Regions from separate parts of the Bacillus sp. JJ1122 genome, predicted to be linked through region 3. Evidence: predicted binding sites of a transcription regulator. Region 3 holds the regulator's gene; each other region holds the start of a gene.
The links. Region 3 encodes LexA, which represses DNA repair genes until DNA is damaged. Its sites were predicted from a motif close to CGAACATATGTTCG; they were not measured.
Positions count from the first base shown of each region.

Region 1: a site for LexA is predicted at 3,188-3,201, ahead of V7201_RS05630 (DNA polymerase IV). Genes of this name have one in related genera too.
Region 2: a site for LexA is predicted at 2,302-2,315, ahead of addB (helicase-exonuclease AddAB subunit AddB). Genes of this name have one in related genera too.

Region 1 is NZ_JBALQL010000006.1:373,194-378,198, reverse strand. It holds gene V7201_RS05645 (tripeptidase T) at 1-470, shown strand, start outside; gene V7201_RS05640 (chemotaxis protein CheW) at 600-1,082, shown strand; gene V7201_RS23160 (methyl-accepting chemotaxis protein) at 1,155-1,970, opposite strand; partial or broken gene V7201_RS23155 (HAMP domain-containing protein) at 2,097-2,249, opposite strand; gene V7201_RS05630 (DNA polymerase IV) at 3,215-4,507, shown strand; gene gndA (NADP-dependent phosphogluconate dehydrogenase) at 4,643-5,005, shown strand, end outside.
Region 2 is NZ_JBALQL010000035.1:77,664-82,668, reverse strand. It holds gene addB (helicase-exonuclease AddAB subunit AddB) at 1-2,176, opposite strand, end outside; gene V7201_RS19090 (MFS transporter) at 2,436-3,596, shown strand; gene V7201_RS19085 (class I adenylate-forming enzyme family protein) at 3,738-5,005, opposite strand, start outside.
Region 3 is NZ_JBALQL010000024.1:25,624-30,628, reverse strand. It holds gene V7201_RS14340 (ATP-dependent DNA helicase) at 78-2,009, shown strand; gene V7201_RS14335 (hypothetical protein) at 2,082-2,303, opposite strand; gene V7201_RS14330 (DUF3934 family protein) at 2,534-2,680, shown strand; gene lexA (transcriptional repressor LexA) at 2,802-3,425, opposite strand; gene yneA (cell division suppressor protein YneA) at 3,579-3,896, shown strand; gene V7201_RS14315 (YneB family resolvase-like protein) at 3,925-4,587, shown strand; gene V7201_RS14310 (DUF896 domain-containing protein) at 4,649-4,882, shown strand.

The DNA.
Region 1 (5,005 bases), on a different contig from region 3:
GAATCGACGAGGAAACTACTGCGAATATTGGCCGTTTCCAGGGTGGAACTCAAACGAATATCGTATGTGACCATGTTGAAATACTTGCCGAAGCTCGTTCGTTGATTCCTGAAAAGATGGAAGCTCAGGTCAAAAAAATGAAGGAAGCATTTGAATCTGCTGCACAAGAAATGGGCGGCAAAGCGGATGTCGATGTTCAAGTGATGTATCCTGGATTTAAATTTGGCGAAGGAGATCTTGTCGTTGAACTGGCAAGAAAAGCCGCAGCTAAAATCGGCAGAAGCTGTGAGTTGCTGCACAGCGGCGGCGGCAGTGATGCTAACGTAATTGCAGGTTTTGGCATTCCGACTGTTAACCTTGCTGTAGGCTACGAAGAAATTCACACAACAAATGAAAGAATGCCGATCGAAGAGCTAGAAAAGCTTGGAGAAATGGTCATTGCTTTAATTCAAGAAGTGGCTGCACAATAAGACTTAAAAGGGCTTCCAACATGGAAGTCCTTTTGTTGTAATTTCCAATTGCTACTTACTCTTGCAGGAATAAAATGTTATATTGTTGATAGAGTAATAGACAGAAATCTTACAAAGGGTGTGAACTCTATGGCTGAAACCAATAAGACGGTAATTTTTCAGGCAGGAAATGAAGAGTATGCTTTCCCAATCCTCTATGTCATTTCGATAGAGAAGCTTGATGGAATAACAGCGATTCCTCATATGCCGGATTATGTCACAGGGATTACTAAGGTTAGGGGCGACTTGATTCCTGTAATTGACTTAGAAAAAGTCCTTTATGGCCGTGATATTCAAGTTGATGAAAAAACTAGACTGATTGTATTGCAGACAGCTGATATTTCAATTGGCACTTTAGTTAGGGATGCTAAGGAAATTCTGGAGATTCCAGCTGAAAATCTGAAGCAGCCAGGACTGATTGCCTATCAAAAAACGAAATTCATTACAGGTATTGCTAATTTTGATAAACGTATGATCATGGTCATAGACCCGGAAACGCTGATACAGTCACTTGAAGGTATTAAGGAAATCAAGGAATATATGCAAAAAGAGAAGCATGAATTACAAAATTAAGAAAATGTTTTTTAGCTTTAATTGGATACAAACAAGGCTGGTTCAATGTGAACCAGCCTTGTTTGTATTTTTCTATAACTTGAAGCTTGAAAAAGATTTTCGCAAATCCTCTGCCATGCTGGAAAGTTTACCTGATGATTCCAAAAGCTCCTGCATTGTTGCGTTTTGTTCTTCTGTTGTGGCAGCAACCTGTTCAAGGAATTGTGCAGACTTTGATGATGCGGTGATCACTTCAGTGGCTGATTGAGCCATAAACTCCATTTTTTCATTCGCGTTTACAACTGCTTCGCTTACATGGTTTCCTTTCATGCTTACTTCTTCAATCGAATCTGCGATTTCAGTAAAAGTAATCGCCACTTTTTCCACAAGTTCATTTCCTTTCAATACGGTCGCCTGGCTTTCATCCATAACATTTACGGCCTGGTTTGTTTCCTTCCCAGTCTGTTCAAGAATATTGCGGATGCTTTCAGCCGCTCCTGCTGATTGTTCAGCGAGCTTGCGGACTTCCTGTGCAACGACGCCAAATCCCTTACCATGTTCACCTGCACGGGCTGCTTCAATTGCTGCGTTGAGTGCAAGCAAGTTTGTCTGATTAGAGATATCAGTAATAATCTCTATAATTCTATGGATTTCCTGAGAATTATTCTTCAGGGAATGAATCACATTCGATAATTCGTTTACTTTTTCATTAATCATATCCATCTGTTCGGTAACGCTGAATGCATACTTTTTGCCCTGCTCAATTTTCTCCTTCGATACCGATGTAGTATAAAGAGTTTCTTTAAGTGATCCAGTAACCTCTAATAGCTGTGAAGAAACATTTTCGACGGCATTATTTGTACGTTCCGATATTTTCACTTGTTCCTCAGATGCAGATGCAACTTGCATAATTGAAGAGGTGATCTCGTTATTCGCTTCAGTCGTTGCTTCTGCATTAAGCTTTAAATTTCTCGACATTTCATTAACCTGGTCAGAAGATGACAGGATGCTGGAGATTGATGCCTTTAGGTTTCCGGACAATTGGTTCATAGCGGCAATAATCTGGCCAACCTCATCCTTGCTTTTAGCATCTAGTACCTTTACATTCAATTCGCCGGCAGCAAGCTTCTTGCAATAAGCTACCACATCTTTTAGGCCCCTGCTTATGTTTCGGGATACAAAGTACATAGCAATCGACGAGATGACAAATGCTATGATCATAATGATAAATGTATTTTGGACCATGGATGCGATCGAGGAATGAGTTTCCTTCATGATTTTCGTTCGATCATCAAGAATGATAGTTCTTAGGGAATTCAGTTTATCGATATTCATATCCCGAATGGTCTCAGCTTTATTGGCAAGGCTGATTTGAGTGAAGATATCAACTTGTTCGCCTTTTTGTTTGAAATCTTCTACAGTAGCCAATATTTCTTCTTCCCATACTTTGTCCATATGTTTGTCCGTATTGATAATTGCATTATATAAAGCTTTTTCTTCCTCGGATTTAACATTTGATTTCAACTTTCCTGCAGACGCATTGAAATTGTCCGATTCCTTCTTATAGATTGCCAGCAATTCTGGTTTTGGTTCAGTTATGTAATCTGTAATAATAATATACTTTTGCCGGAAAGAGGAACCCATATCGCTAATCATGATGGCATAATCGCTTTTATCCTCAGCCTGGTCGATAGCTCCTGCCAGATTATTAAGCACTGTCGATAGATAGACAAAGCTGCCTAGAAAAATCACCATTATAAAGATAAAAACGCTTCCATACTTCTTTCCGATAGACCAATGCTGCATAAATATTCCCCCGTCTTAGCATAAATGACATTTAAAAATATTACCTGTGTATGTATTTATATCGGCATTTACATTAAGTTCTTTAATTTTTTCATATTTTTTCACATAAAATTCACAACCGTTGTCCTCTTTTATGCAAGAACAATTCTATTGAAAAATCTTTTCGCAGAGCGGTGTACAATCTTCATGGTGCAGACGATCTTTTAAAAGTGAGATGGAAGGTCATAAAAATGAGTCATTATCATGATCTGTCCAGTTAGGAATGACAGCTGCATGATCATCTTTCAGGTATTGCTCATGCTTTTTTGATAAAATGAGAGGGAACGTATATTTGGGAAGTGGCTGACATGAAAGAGATGTATCCAAAACAAGGCAGGGTTATTTTACATGTTGATATGAATAGTTTCTATGCTTCGGTTGAAATGGCATATGATCCAGACTTAAAGGGGAAACCGCTCGCGATTGCTGGGAATCCTGAGGAACGCCGGGGGATTATTGTAACCTGCAGCTATGAGGCGAGAAAATTCGGCGTCAGGACAACCATGCCCTTATGGGAGGCAAAGAAGCTATGCCCTAACTTGATCATAAAAAAACCGAATTTCGAACGCTATCGATCAGCCTCTGCTGCCATGTTTGATTTGTTGCGTCAATATACCGAGCTCGTAGAGCCTGTCTCAATTGATGAAGGCTATATGGATATCACAGACTGTTCCGACCTTGGTTCTCCACTGCAGATTGCAGAAAGCATTCAGAAGAGGATTCTAGAGCAGTTAGATCTTCCATGCAGTATTGGGATAGCTCCTAATAAATTTCTCGCTAAGACTGCTTCCGATATGAAAAAACCCATGGGTATCACGGTTTTAAGAAAACGTGACATTCCAAGGATTCTCTGGCCGCTGGAGGTAGGAGAGATGCATGGTGTAGGAAGCAAAACTGCGGACAAACTAAAAAATATCGGAATCAACACAATTGGCGGCTTGGCTGAGGCAAATGACATTCAGCTGAAAGGTCTGCTTGGAATTAACGGAATAAGGCTGAAGGAACGAGCTAAAGGTCAGGATAATCGGATAGTCGACCCAGATTCAGTCTATGATTTTAAAAGTATTGGAAATTCTACGACCTTGCCGAGAGATGTATCAAACCAGGTGGAACTTTTGAAGGTGCTGGAAAGGCTTTCTGAACAAGTAGCGGCCAGGATGAAGCGAAAGGAAGCCGTGGCAACGAATATAAGTGTCATGATCCGTTTTAAGGACAGAAAGACGATTACGCGGAGCCAGAAGCTCCAAAATCCTGTGTCTAAAAAGGATGAAATTGCTGCTGCCTCCAAAACGCTGTTCCTTAAGCATTGGAACGGGGACCCGGTAAGACTGTTGGGCATTACTGGCACTGACCTTCTTGAAGCGAATCAAGCAGTGAAACAGCTGGACCTTTTCTCATTTGAGCAGGATGCAAGGAAAGAGCCGCTGATTAATACGATGAGCCTGTTGAGAGAGAAATATGGCAAAAGCATTATTGAGAGTGCTGGTTCACAAATTAAAAATAAATTTTCTGAAGTAAATAAAGGAACAGATACAAGCTTTAATAAAGATTTCCTGCAGGACCGCAGGCTGCAGGACAATGAAGAGAGAAAAGATAAATAGAATGTTTATCCGACAGCAGTTCAGTCAAAATAAATAAGGGCACAGACCTGAATATTTGCAACCCAAATCTATCATTGCTAAATTATAGAGTATGCATTTAAAAACCTGGTTTTAGACAGAAGGGAAGTTGGAAAAATGTCAAAGCAACAAATCGGAGTTATTGGCCTTGCAGTCATGGGCAAGAACCTGGCGATGAATATTGAAAGCAGAGGCTATTCTGTATCCGTTTATAATCGTTCTAGAGAGAAAACGGATGAAATGCTGGCTGAAACAAAAGGAAAAAATCTCGTCGGTACCTACACGATTGAAGAATTTGTCCAATCACTTGAAAAGCCCCGCAAGATTTTACTTATGGTCAAAGCTGGAGCAGCTACAGATGCGACTATTGAACAGTTGAAGCCATACCTTGAAAAAGGCGATATCATCATTGATGGAGGCAATACATTTTTTGCCGATACACAACGTCGAAACCAGGAATTGAGTGAGTTAGGCCTTCAC
Region 2 (5,005 bases), on a different contig from region 3:
GCAGCTGGGAAGTCAGGTAAGATAATGCCACATTTTCTCCTGCTGCGTATTCAAGCTGTTCCTTCTCCGGCAATTCCGAAGGGTCAGGCATAAAGTAGTGATTTTGATGCTCTGGGAAAAGGTCTGAGATCCTCTTGATTATAGAGGATGGCATCAAAGCTTTTCCTTCTTCATTGGCAATTGGATAGCTGATATAAAGAAGCTCTGAGGGCGTCACAAATGCCTTATAGGCAGTGAAGTTCTCATCGAGCAATTTCGTCCGGCTTCCCGGAGCAAGCTTAACTCCCTTTGAATGCAGAAGATCACGGTCATCATCGCCGAATATTCCATCTTCGGACATCTTAGCAGGAAGAACGCCTTCGTTAACACCAATGACAAACGCTACCTTGATATCAGCAAGCCTCGTTTTTTCAATGTCAGCGACAAGAACCTGATCAATAGCAGGAGGAATCAATGAAAACTTCAGCGATTCGAAACCAGCATCAAGGATTGTGACGAACTGCTTAGGGGCAACCATGCTGTCACCGAGCATTTCCACAAACTGATCGAGCAGGTCAATAACAGCATTCCACGCTTGTTCATGCTCCCTTGCTTCGACAAGCCTTCCTTCCTGTTCAGAAGCCATCCTCCAGAGTTCAAGCTTAGCTGGAATATCAAGCTCCTCCATGAACAAATACACCGCTTCAGACAGTTTCCGTCCGGTGTCAGCTTTCTTCAGTCTCCGTGCCATCCTCATCAGCGGCGCTGTTATTAGCAGCCTAAGGTCATTCAGCTCCTGTTCAGTCTTCTTTTCAGCATCAGTCTGTACAGCACCGTCATATTCAAGGCCTCTGATCCGCCTGTATTTCCATCGATCCTTTTTCGTCCATTTTTCACCCTGTATTCCATACGCAAGAACATAGTTCTCAAGCACGTCCATCTGCTCGCGCATTTTATGAATGTCTGCTCCAGACGGAAATAACAGGTCCGTTTTAACCGCCCTGAAAATTGGTTCATAACGCCAGTTCCCTAAAACAGTTTCCAGGCTTGAACGAACAAGCTCAACCAGCGGATGGTTCAGCATATTTCTTTTCTGGTCGATAAAGTAAGGAAGTCCATAGTCATCAAAAATGGTTTCGAGCACTTCCCGATATTCGTTTCCTCTCATAAGTACAGCGATATCCCGGTATCGATAGCCTTTTTCTCTGGCAAGTCCGCGAATTTTCCGGGCTACACCTTCCATTTCTGCCCTTCTGTTGGCTGCCTGGGCAATATGGATCGCGGCCTCGCCATTAAACCTTGTGGCTGGCCTGGAATCGAATTCCTTCTCAAGATGCTTTAAAGACTCTTCATGCCATCGCATCTGTTCTGTCAAAACAACTTCTTCTTCCAGGTCATAGCCTTTTGTCTTGATTATTTCATGCAGATTTTGGCATGTTTCACCAGTAGCCCTGAACAAATGCAGCTCATCTGGCTGTTCATCTTTATAATTCTCATCAACTGGCAGGGTGACGGTTACCCTTTTACACGTACCAATTAATTGATCAATAATCATCAGCTCAAGCGGAGTGAAGCTGTAAAAGCCATCAATATATACTTCTGCTTTTTTTAAATACTCAGATGCAGGCACTTTTTCGGCCAGGAGCTTGAAGTAATCCTCTGAATCGATATACTTTCCAAACAGTTCATCTTCAAATTGCCTGTAAACAAGCTCCAGGTCATGGATTTTATCACCAAGCGCCTTATTGCCATCAGGATGATCTGCCATTTTTTCGGTCAGCTCTTCCGGCTTGATTGCATAACGCTTAAACTCAATCAGCATTTGTTCCATTTGCTGTACAAAACCACTTTTGTCAGCTGCTTTTTGAAAGATCTTCAGATCGTCTTTTTTATCTTCTATAATTTTGCGGATCATCATGCTGATCCCGACACTATCCAAATGCTGGCGTGTAAAACCGCCTGTTTCCTGAAGAACCCTCCAGGCAAGACGAGGAAAGCTGTACACCTGCGCCCTGATCATTCCCCCGAGCTCTGGATCGGTGGATAATCGATATTCTGACAAGAACGACATTTGCTCAGGAACAAGATAGATGACCGGGTCACCCTGCGGATCAGCAATAAGCCTGTCCTTAATTTCCTGAATGATCAGCTCGGTTTTCCCGCTCCCTGAGCGCCCTAATACCAAACGTACAGACATCTAACTTCCCCTTTCTCCCTATTAAAATAAAAGTCTCTTATGTTGATGATAGCATAGAAGTTTTCTTTATATAAAAATTGAAAAAGGCGCTTTATTTCATGCGCCTTTGGATGTATTCCTGCTGCCAAACAATTGTTCTGTATATAATTTAATTATACCTTTTTTCCCCCTTGTTTTGGAAGCAAAGAGTCCGTTAATTTTTCCCAAAACAACCTGCAATCCGATGGGCAAAAGCATAAAGTATTGTTGGCAGGTGATCATGATGAAATCCATTACCTTTTTTCAAAAAGTGTCAATCCTTCTTACGATAAGTGCAATTATGGTTGCGAGCAATATTTATACGTTAATCCCCATCTATTCCATTCTGGCGGACAATCTTGCCATTGATGAATCCCACGTCGTCTTAGCTGGCGGGCTGTTTACCTTCTTCTATGCATGCGGCCTTCTTTCCTTTGGACCGGTTTCTGACTTTACTGGCCGCAGGAAAATCCTTGTATATGGCCTGTTGGCATCTGCGCTGACAACTCTTGCTGTCGGCTTTTCCACCGGCTCGTTTAGTCTCTGGGTTACCCGGTCGCTGCAGGGGTTGACTCTTGCAACCTTTGCTTCGGTTGCATTCGCTTATACCTACGATTTATTTACCTTCAGGCAAAGGACAATTCTTGTTGTTTTGATCAATACAGGCTTTTTAATCGCCGGCATCTTCGGTCAGGTCGCCAGCGCTTTTCTTGCAAGTCTGTATTCCTGGAACAGTGTTTATCTATTTTTCTCTGGAGTCTATTTTTTCCTGTTTGTGATTGGTTTCTTTTTGCTAAAAGAATCTCCAAGACCTGAAGTGGAAAGCAGGCCGCTATGGAGCGTTTTTTTTAGCTTATTATCCGATTCGCGCTTAATGAAATGCTATATCATTACGTTTTCGCTTCTATTTTCAATCATTGCATTTTACGATTCAATCGGCAGGTCCTTTGCCGGCCCGCCTTCTGACCTATTGATGATCCGACTGGTTGGATTGATTGGTGCTTCCTTATCGCTTTTTACCGGGAAAATGATGGATCGATGGGGAGAATTACGGACATTGATTGTCGGCCTGGCAATTGGTGCCTCCAGTTCGTTCATGCTGCTGTTCCTTCATTCCACGCTTCACTTAGTCGTTTTTTCCATTTTTTTCGTGTCCTCCATCTCACTTGTGATTCCGACAGCCATAACCTTGATTGGCTTTTATGGCAGCAGACAGCGGGCCAAAGCACTTTCGCTCTATTCCTTCATCCTATTGAGCGGTGCAAGCCTCGCACCGCCAGTAGCAGCTCTGTTATCATTTAAAGGAGTCATGCTGCTGTTATCATCATTGTTTTTATTTAATATCATCCTGTGCTTTTTCATAAAAGAAGAAAAGGCATTTCAATCAGCTGATGCCAATTGAAATGCCTTTTAAGATCTTTTTAACTGCCGACCTATTTGTTTACCGAAATGCTGCTTGGTTGGATATTCCGAATTCTACGGATATATTCCGAAATTCACCCCATATATTCCGGAAATTCCAAGTATATTCCGAAATCAGTTTTTAGATGACAGGTTTCTGCTTTTCAGCCAAGGTATTACTTTTCAGCAGTTTCTTATCGATTTTGCCGACATGCGTTTTTGGCATTTGAGCAATGAAATAGATATGCTTTGGGACTTTGTAGCTACCGAGCTTTTGTCTGCAATACTCTTTGACCTCTGCCTCTGCAAGGTCGCTTTTCTCCTCACGTACAATAAAAGCTGTAACAACCTCACCCCATTTATCATCGGGCATCCCAATTATAGCTGCCTCCTGAATCGATGGATGTGAACATAGCCAGTGCTCGATTTCAAGCGGAAAAACATTTTCTCCGCCGGTAATGATCATTTCTTTTTTCCGGCCGACAATATAGAAATAGCCGTCCTCATCCTTTTTAGCCAGGTCACCAGTATATAACCAGCCATCTCTTAATGTGTCTTCTGTTGCTTCTTTATTATTCCAGTAGTAGGAAAAAGCGTGATTCCCTTTTATCGCCAGTTCCCCGACCTCGCCGGGAATTGTTTCAAAGCCTTCTTCGTTTATGATTCTGATTTCATGAAAGAGCATCGGCTTGCCAACAGACCCTCGTTTTACTTCAGCCTCTGCTGGATCAATAAAGAAGTTATTTGGCCCTGCTTCTGTCAGGCCGTAGCCTTCCTTGAACGCCATCCCCTTCCGCTTGAAAGTCTCGTAGATATCTAGCGGACAAGGCGCCCCCCCTGACAAAAATACTTTCATATCTTTGAACTCAGCTTTGTAAAAGAGTTCAGATTTCACGAGCATATGATACATCGTCGGCACAAACAGGACGATTGTACACTTAAATTTTATTAAATTTTCGATTGCTTGTTCCGGGACAAATTCCCTCGCAATAATCATTTGCCCACCAGCCATCAGTATAGGAATCGAAAGCGCGTTAAGTCCGCCTGTATGGAACAACGGCAAATAAGTCACCGTCTTGTCTTCATTCGTCAGGTTCCAGCTGGTAATCGTGGAAATCCCATTCCAAATGATCGCACGGTGTGATAGGACTGCCCCTTTCGGTTTTCCGGTCGTTCCGCCGGTATAAATCATCGCCAGCGGGTCTTCCTCGTCCACTCCGATGTTCTGAAACTTAGATTTGTTCAGACGGCCAGCGTATTGGTCAATCAACAACTCATACTGTATTCCATCTATCAGAAGGCTGCGCTCCTCATGCTGCCATATCATCGTAACCTCATTGGTAAAGTTGGAATGGAACGCAAGAAGCTGCGGATCCGAATCCTTAATGATATAAGTAAGTTCATCGACGG
Region 3 (5,005 bases):
TTTATTTTTCTGTTATGATAAAAGCTGGCTTTTTTGTGCCAAGAATGAAAATGCGTATTTTTTGAGGAGAAGAATGCATGACTAATACACTGCCATTTACCATTACCAAGGATGATACCTTTTTTGATTTATTAGGTGATTATATTGGTGATGTTTTTTATGATATTTTGCCTGAAAAAGGCTATGAACTGCGTGATGAACAAATTTACATGGCTTTCCAGGTAGAGCAGGCTTTTAAAAATAAGGGAATTATTTTTGCTGAAGCTGGAGTGGGGACAGGCAAAACATTCGTTTATTTAATATATGCTATCCTTTATGCCCGTTATATGAGAAAGCCGGCGATCATCTCATGTTCAGATGAAACACTTATTGAACAGCTTGTTAAAGAAGGCGGAGATATTGAAAAGCTTGAGAAAGCACTTGGCCTGAATGTCGATGTTCGTTTGGCAAAAGCCAGAGAAAATTACGTCTGTGTAAAGAAGCTGGACAATCTTTCAAATACAACGAATGAAAAAGAGATTCTCGATGTTCATGACCAGCTGCCTGACTTCATTTTTGATGAAGGGATATCCATGAATTCATTCAGCCGTTACGGTGATCGTAAGGAATATCCATGGGTTTCGAATGAAAAATGGTCAATGATGGCTTGGGATCCACTGCAACAGTGCTCCACTTGTGAATGGCGCCATCGTTGCGGCCAAACCTTAAATCGTGATTACTACCGTCATGCTGGCGATTTAATTATTTGTTCACATGACTTTTATATGGAACATGTTTGGACAAAAGAGTCTCGTAAAAGGGAAGGGCAAATGCCGCTTCTGCCTGAAGCGAGCACAGTCATTTTTGATGAGGGTCACCTGCTTGAGTTTGCAGCACAAAAAGGACTTACTTATCGGTTTAACTCCCAAACGCTGACGACCGTCCTTACAGGATATATGCATCAGGATGTTAGGGAAGAGTCGCTTTATTTAATCGAAGATATTTTAGAGCTTCACGATGCTTGGTTCGATCTGCTTGTTGATAACTCAGTGGCAGTAGAAGGATCTAATCGTAAAGAAGTACCGCTTCTTGCTAGTATCAGGAAAACTGCTGAAACCCTTGAGAAAAAGGTAAGTGATTTAATGGATCAGCTCGTTTTTGATGCTGAATTATTCGTCATTGATGATTACCATTTGAAAATCATGGAAGAGTATTTGGAGTTCTTTGCATATGGTTTAGGAATTTTCCTTAAAAATGATGAAGGGATCTTCTGGCTTGAGGAGAATGAGGTTCAAACGTCATTGGTAATTATGCCGCGATTAGTAGAAGAAATTTTGAAGAAGGAAGTCTTCTCGCAAAATATTCCTTTTGTTTTTTCTTCGGCTACATTATCACAGGCTGGGGACTTTAGTTATATTGCTAAAAGCCTTGGTATTGAACAGTTTTCTTCATTTACAGTGGCGTCTCCCTTTGATTACGAAGAGCAGATGAAGATGGATGGACATATTCAGACAGATGAAACGAATAAATGGGAGCAGATTGGGGCCGACTTATTAAGCCAAAACGGAAAATCTCTTGTGTTATTTTCCTCCTCTCAGGAAATGGAACGATTTAGGACATGGGCTGGTCATCAACAATGGCCATTTTCCCTTCTTTTTGAGGGAGACAGAGAAATAAGTGAAACCGTAAAGGTCTTCCAAAGCGAGCAAACAACAGTACTATGTTCTTATAGCCTGTGGGAAGGTTTGGACGTTCCAGGAGAATCATTAATGCAGGTGATTATTTCATCCTTGCCGTTCCCTCCTCATGATCCTGTTTTCCAGGCAAAACGGAAACATGCAGCGAACGCTTCTGCAGAGATAGATCTTCCATATATGCTGCTGCGTTTAAGGCAGGGAATGGGCCGATTGATTAGGAGCAGCCAGGATTCTGGCATTGTGCACCTGTGGTTAACAGCGGAGCAAAAGGAAGCCTATTTAAATGAAATCGTAAAAGTTCTTCCTGTTCAGAACGTAAACTGGCACGAATAATATCACAATGAAAAAGAATCCCGGAAGAAGAATATCACCGGGATTCTTTTCAGCTAATTAGGTGGAGTTAAATTAAAACAAGCATCCACATCTTCTGTGGCGGCGGTGATCGCGATCGTCACGATCATCACGATCACGATCATCCTGAATTCCTTCTAAGTCCTCGATAATACAACGGCGAACTGCACGGCAAAGATCATCAAAGTCAATTGTTGCTTTTACTTGGTTACGGTCCCTATCCCGGTTAGGGAAAAAAACATTAGAAACATCGTTGTTATTTCGGTTGCATCCCATTTGTTTCAACTCCTTCCTTTGTTGATACAATATGTTATGTAATCAAGGACAAGATGCTAGGGGTTCTGCCTACTTTATCGCAAAATGTGCTACTCTCACAGGGAGAGACCTTATATTTTAAGTAAAAAGTATACCTGAAGAGGCATTGGGACATAAAATCGTTGTAGCGGACAATAGTAATAAATACATGCAGCATAAATACGGGAATTAGAATGAAGGAGTGTATAAAAATGAGTAAAGCGAAGAGTAAAGGCGGAACAGGCCGAGGTACAGGTAAAAAGGGATGGAACAGATGGCAATCAAGCGCGAATAAAGCTAAAAGCGCCAAGCCTTATAAGAGTAAAGGTGTAAAACATCAGGATAAAACAGAAGAATAATGAAGAGGCTAATCTGCAATTGACAGGATTTATGGAGAATCAGAAGTTGCCATTATTGGAAAAACACCTCATTTTAATAGATTCATATTAAAAAAAGCAAGCGGAATGCCGCTTGCTTTTTTTAATGCATATGACGGTATACTCCGATCACTTTGCCCAGGATTGAAACGTTCCGGAGAATAATAGGATCCATGGATGAGTTTTCTGGCTGAAGCCTGAAATAATCCTTTTCCTTGAAGAACCGCTTAACTGTTGCTTCGTCTTCTTCTGTCATCGCAACAACGATATCCCCATTATTGGCTGTTTTCTGCTGCTTAACGATGACATAATCGCCATCAAGGATACCGGCTTCAATCATACTGTCTCCCATGATTTCAAGCATGAACACTTGCTCATCATGAGGGACTAGACGATCAGGAAGAGGGAAGTACTCTTCAACATTTTCGATTGCCGTAATCGGCATACCCGCAGTTACTTTACCAACGACCGGTACGTTGACAACATTATATTTAGGGATACGGCTATCATCTTCTATTTCAAGGATTTCGATAGCACGCGGCTTTGTAGGATCGCGTCTGATCAAGCCCTTGCTTTCAAGTCTAGCTAAATGTCCATGGACAGTGGAGCTGGAGGCAAGGCCAACCGCTTCGCCAATTTCGCGTACGGATGGTGGATATCCTTTTTTCTTGACTTCACCTTTAATGAACTCAAATATGTCTTGTTGCCGTTTCGATAACTTCGTCATATTCACGCACCTCGTATAATTTCTTGTCCTTATTATACCATGTACTATATTGAGATACAAACATAAGTTCGAATATTTAGTTGACAGGAAACAAATGTTCGTTTTATAATAAAATCAAATAAACGAACATACATTCGCTAAGAGGTGCTGAACATGAAAAAACTTTGGGAAAACTATTCCTATGCCATCATCCTGCTTGCTGTCAGCTTGATTTTTTCGCTTGTGGCGAAAGCTCATTTAAATAATACCGACGATGCTTACATAACTGTTACTATAGAAGAAGGGCAATCGTTATGGGAGATTGCCGAAACATATGCAGATGAACATAATCTTTCAGAAAACGAGTTCGTTAGCTGGGTTCAGAAAAAAAATGGAATAGCAGGCGAAGTAATCTATCCTGGCGATGAACTTGTCATCCCTGTGATGGCTGAACAATTAGAGCCTACACAGATTGCAGGAGCAGAAAGATAAATTAAGCAAAGCGAAATAAGGTGACATCATGAAAGCAATTATTTATTGCCGCGTAAGTACGACTAAAGAAACACAGGAAACCTCATTGACGAGGCAGGAGGAGGAACTGATCCGCCTTGCTGACAGCTGCGGCTTCGAGGTAGAAAGAATCATTAAGGAACAGGCAAGCGGATATGATCTTGAAAGAGAAGGTATATTGGAACTTCTCGAACTTATAAAAGATAAAACAATCGGAGCTCTTTTGATTCAGGATGAAACCCGTCTTGGCAGAGGAAATGCTAAGGTCGCCATTCTACACTGCGTATTAAAAGAAGAAATTAAGCTATACAGTATTTCGCACAATGGTGAGCTTCAGCTTTCAGAATCAGATTCGATGGTGCTTCAAATTGTGAGCATGGTCGAAGAATATCAAAGAAAAATCCACAATATAAAAATTAAAAGAGGGATGCAGAGGGCTATTGAGCACGGATATAAGCCTCAGCGGAACTTGAAAAATCAAGGTGATCATTCTGGGAGAGAACGGAAAGATATGCCAATCGAAGAGATTGTCAAGCTCAGGAATAATGGTCTTACCTTTGCCGAGATTGCAGCAACATTAAGAGGATTTGGATTCAATGTTTCAAAAGCAACTGTTAATCGCAGATACCTGGAATACATAGAGTCTATCGATGAGGAATCTCCTTCCTTGTAAAAATCGCCTGTTTCTAGTAACATGACTGTTAACGTAACTTTTTTACAAAGGAGCTTTACCAATGCTATCTAGTGATAAAATTGCCAGAATTAATGAATTGGCACGAAAAGCAAAAGCATCAAAGTTGACTGACGAAGAGGCAAAGGAACAAACGAAGCTTCGTGCAGAATATCTGCAATCCTTTCGTTCTTCCATGCTTAATACATTAAAAGGTGTAACCATTGTTGATCCAGCTGGGAATGATGTTACTCCTGGTAAGTTAAAAGAATTTCAAAATAAAAATAAGCTTCATTAATAGAGGTCATTCAAAGGGATACATATTATTTGTATCCTTTTTCTTTTTTAAAGGCAGTAAGAACAGTATGTTAAACAGTGTAACTGTGTGGGTTCTGTTACATAACTTTAAGGCATTTGTGTC